DNA from 2 places in the Romboutsia sp. 1001713B170207_170306_H8 genome. Region 1 is predicted to be linked to the other one. Evidence: a T-box and tRNA genes for the amino acid it is inferred to sense, from the RefSeq annotation. Region 1 holds a T-box; the other holds one or more tRNA genes.
The links. The T-box of region 1 lies ahead of serS (serine--tRNA ligase). A T-box ahead of a tRNA ligase gene usually reads a tRNA of that ligase, here a tRNA-Ser.
Positions count from the first base shown of each region.

Region 2: it encodes a tRNA-Ser, which carries the amino acid that the T-box ahead of serS (serine--tRNA ligase) is inferred to sense. The anticodon was not compared.

Region 1 is NZ_JADNAX010000021.1:6,510-8,941, reverse strand. Features, by position in the region: gene I2A66_RS16445 (transcription repressor NadR) at 133-648, shown strand; T-box leader at 756-976, shown strand; gene serS (serine--tRNA ligase) at 1,154-2,425, shown strand.
Region 2 is NZ_JADNAX010000004.1:136,391-138,822, forward strand. Features, by position in the region: gene I2A66_RS10100 (class I SAM-dependent methyltransferase) at 1-656, opposite strand, end outside; tRNA gene I2A66_RS10105 (tRNA-Ser) at 1,152-1,243, opposite strand; gene hisJ (histidinol-phosphatase HisJ) at 1,323-2,120, opposite strand; gene I2A66_RS10115 (ABC transporter ATP-binding protein) at 2,242-2,432, opposite strand, start outside.

The sequences.
Region 1 (2,432 bases):
TATAAAAAATTTAAAAGTATCGTTATTGATTTATTTAATTATAAATTATAAAATATTATTTAAAGTATAAACTATAATAATTTCAACTTAGAAACTACTAAAAATTGGTTTTAGAGGAATATGAGGTGTATTATGAATTTAAATGAAAGAAGAGAGAAACTTCTAGATATAATAGAAAAATCTAATAAGCCTATAAAGGGAAGTGAACTAGCAGATCTGCTAAGTGTAAGTAGGCAAATAATAGTTCAAGATATAGCACTTATAAGAGCTAGTGGAAAAGAAATTGTAGCCACTCCTCAAGGATATATAGTATTTAATCAAAGTAAAAAAATAGAAGGTAAAATACAATGTAAAAATCATAATAATAATGAAGAACTATTTGACGAGTTAAAGGTAATAGTTGATATGGGCGGAATAGTTAAAGATGTTATTGTAAATCATCCTATATATGGAGAAATAAGGGCTGAATTAAATATATCATCTCTTAGAGATATAAAAGAATTCATGGAAAAAGTTAAAAATGATGAGTTTAGGCAACTATCCTCTTTAACAAAATATGATCATAGTCACACAATAGAAGTTGCAAAAAAAGAAATATTAGACGAAATTATAGAAATATTAGACGAAAAAGGTATGTTATCTAACTAATAATATCTATTAATTTTCAATAAACATAAAAAAGAAAACAAAATCGAATAATAGTATTGAAAGTTGTTAATATATATAATATAATGTTTATCAAATAAAACAATTAGTTACAAGCTATGAAGGAAAATAGTAAAAGACATATTTGTATTCAGAGAATGAGTGGTTGGTGAGAACTCATAACAATGGTTTTTGAATCCATTCCAGAGCTTCTAATCGGAAATTATAGTAAGATTAGACGTATGACCTACGTTACAGGATTGAGAGAATTGTGTATTTTGTACATGATTAATTAGGGTGGCAACGCGGATAAAAGACTTTCGTCCCTTTTATAGGGAGTAGAAGGTCTTTTTTTATTACCAAATTTACTGGTATAGTAAGCCAATCTAGAAAATAAATAGATTATTTATAATAAAATTTCCGGAAAATGTAAATAATGCTAGTATAAAAATTTTTAATTAACTAAATAAAATATATTTAAGAGATATATAAAAATTAGGAGGGTAAAATGTTAGATATAAGAAGAATTAGAGAAAATTTAGAAGATATTAAAAAAGCAATGGACAGAAGAGGTGAAAAAGAATTCAACCTTGATATAGTAGTAGAATTAGATGATAAGAGAAGAGATCTACTTAAAGAAGTAGAAGTAATGAAAAATGAAATGAATGTTGAGTCTAAAAAAATACCTCAATTAATAAAAGAAGGTAAGGATGTAACCGCAGATAAAGCAAGATTAAAAGAGTTATCTGATAAGATAAAAGAATTAGATGAAAAAGTTAGAACTGTATCTAATGAAATAGAATATAACTTAATGAGAATACCAAATGTGCCAAATCCTGAAGTTCCACAAGGAACAACTGATGAAGATAATGTTCAAATAAGAACTTGGGGAGAACCTACTAAGTTTAATTTTGAACAAAAAGCTCACTGGGATATAGGTACAGGATTAGGAATATTAGACTTTGAAACTGCAGGTAAAATAACTGGATCAAGATTTACACTATACAAAGGTTTAGGCGCTAGACTTGAAAGAGCATTAATAAACTTCTTCTTAAATACTCATACAGAAGAAAATGGATATACAGAAGTATTACCTCCTTTTATGGCTAATAGATCTAGCTTTATAGGAACTGGGCAATTACCAAAGTTCGAAGAAGATATGTTTAAAGTTGAGGGTGTGGATTATTTCTTAATACCAACAGCAGAAGTACCTGTAACAAATATACATAGAGATGAAATACTAACAGTTGATCAATTACCTATAAAATATTGTGCATATACACCATGCTTTAGATCTGAAGCAGGTTCAGCAGGAAGAGATACTAGAGGATTAGTAAGACAACATCAATTTAATAAAGTTGAATTAGTTAAATTTGTTGCTCCAGAAAATTCATATGATGAATTAGAAAAATTAACTAATGATGCAGAAAAAATATTACAAATGTTAGGACTACCATATAGAGTAGTTAAAATATGTACAGGAGACCTAGGATTTACAGCTGCATTTAAATATGATTTAGAAGTATGGATGCCAAGTTATAATAGATATGTTGAAATATCTTCTTGCTCAAACTTTGAAGATTTCCAAGCTAGAAGAGCTGGTATAAGATTCAAGAGAGATAAAAAATCTAAAGCTGAATATGTACATACATTAAATGGTTCAGGATTAGCGGTAGGAAGATGTTTAGCTGCAATATTAGAAAACTACCAACAAGAAGATGGAACTGTTGTAATACCAGAAGCATTAAGACCATATATGGGTGTAGATGTTATAAAATAAAAAATTA
Region 2 (2,432 bases), on a different contig from region 1:
TAGTTTATATTATAAAATCCAATATCATCTAAAACTACCTTATCCCAACTAGGTCTTATTTTATCTTCTAGTGGTAATTTAAAACCTATATCCTTATTTTCATTAGGACCTTCATAAGTATCATAAGGTTTACCATACTTATTTCTAAATTTAATTTCTCTTTCTTCTACTTCTTTAAGTATGGACTTATCATATTTATGCAAGTTCCAATTAGCATCAAATATCAATAAAGTTCCATTTGGCTTTAACACCCTCATCCATTCTTTATATGCTTTAATAGGGTCTACTAATGTCCAAGTTACATTTCTACTTAATACTAAATCAAATGTATTATCTTCAAATTCTAATTCATGACTATCCATTACCATAAATTTAGGATTAACATTTGCAAACTCTGCATTTTTTCTAGCTTCATCAATCATATTTTTAGTACAATCAATACCCATAACATTATGATTTCTTTTACTTAATATTATAGAAAAAAATCCAGGTCCAGTTCCTATATCTAAAATATTTAGTTTATCTTTATTATCTACTTGTTTTTCAATTAACTCTGTCCATACCTTTGGTCTAAAACTATTTAATTCATTTTTTATAATGTCACTGTACCCTTTAGATGAATAAGACCATAATTTTTCAATATTTTCTTTTTTCATCCATATACCACCTTCATTTTATACTTTATTTTTATATATAAAATTAATTTTCAAATAAAAAAGTCTATAGATATTTATAACAATATCCATAGACCCTTCATGGTTAAATAGTAACCCTTCATGAGTTACCAAATTTATTATCAAATTTAATTATTAATATATAAGTAATAATTTTTATACTTTATATTATACATTATTTTCTATTTATTATCTATAAATATAATTTATATTATTTATAGATTTTCAGTTGACTTTATATATTTATTCAGATACTATTTAACTAAGATAAAAAGTTCATAAAAATAATAGATATTTGAAAATATCTTTAGAAAGTCAGAAGGCTATTCCTTCTGACTTTTTTATTTATATGAAACTGTAACTAAATTTTATCTATATTCTACTTTCCCCGAGTAAGAATAAAATTATAAAAGATGGGTATTACCCATCTTTTTGTTTAAGCATAAAAAAAAGACTATCTAAATCGATAGTCTTTACTGGCGGAGAAGGAGGGATTCGAACCCTCGCACCGGTTTACCCAGCCTAATCCCTTAGCAGGGGATCCTCTTGAGCCACTTGAGTACTTCTCCTTAATATAACTTAATTATATATTATTATTTATAATAAGTCAATAATATATTTACAATTTAATTCCAAATTTAAATTAATTCATTCTGTTATCAAACATTCTATCTTATCATAATTCTTCATATTATTTACACTATGTGCATCAGAACCTGGAACTACAGGTATTTTATATTTTTTTACTAACTCTAGTAATTCACCACTTATATATGCTTCACCACAATCTTCTTTTAAAAGTCCAGATACATTGTAGTCTAATTCATATCCATTTTCTTTTATAAGCATTAATAATTCTTCAAGTACTATATTATTTTCATAATTGTATGGGTATACCTTATTAAATTTCCTAATTAAATTTAAATGACCTATTCTCTTTGGCTTATAATCTCCTAAGTCAGCACTTACTGCTTTTTTAACAGTTTTATAATATTTATAATAAACACTGCTAAGTCCTCCTAATATATCTATTATATTTCCGAATTCATATTTATTATAATCCATTATATAATATTTATCATTAATATTTAACATATGAACAGATAAAATAGAATCATCAAAATACTTACCATACTTATCTAGCATTGACTTAGTTTGCTCTTCATATCCTTCTAAATAATCAACTTCTATACCTAAGTTTATTTTTATTTTATTCTTATACTTTTTCTTAAACTTATTTACTTCATCAATGTACATATGTAAACTCTCTATATCCATAGCACTATCATTTTCAGGCGATGGATCTTTAAAATCTTCAGGTAATGGTAAGTGTTCTGTAAAAGTTATTTCATTTAACCCAATCTCAATAGCTCTTTTTATATAATCTTCAATCTCATCATTACTACCGTGTGGACAGTATTGAGTATGTATATGACCATCTCTCATAAAATCGCCCCCTAAAACATTATTTTATATTAAAAGTATATTATATTATTTATATGTTTTGTTTATGTATACAAAATAAATAAAGGAATTTACTAAAATAAAAGTAAACTCCTTTTAAGTACTACACATGTTCATGGAAATGACTATGTTCTCCACTAAATCCATCTTCATGAATATGATCATGACCTATACCATTTATATGTACATGACTATGCATAAAAGATACTTGCAATTTTTTATTAATAGGATTCGTGCCTACGTATGCATTTACCCCAAATACTTCCTTTAACATATCACTTGTTATAACCTTTT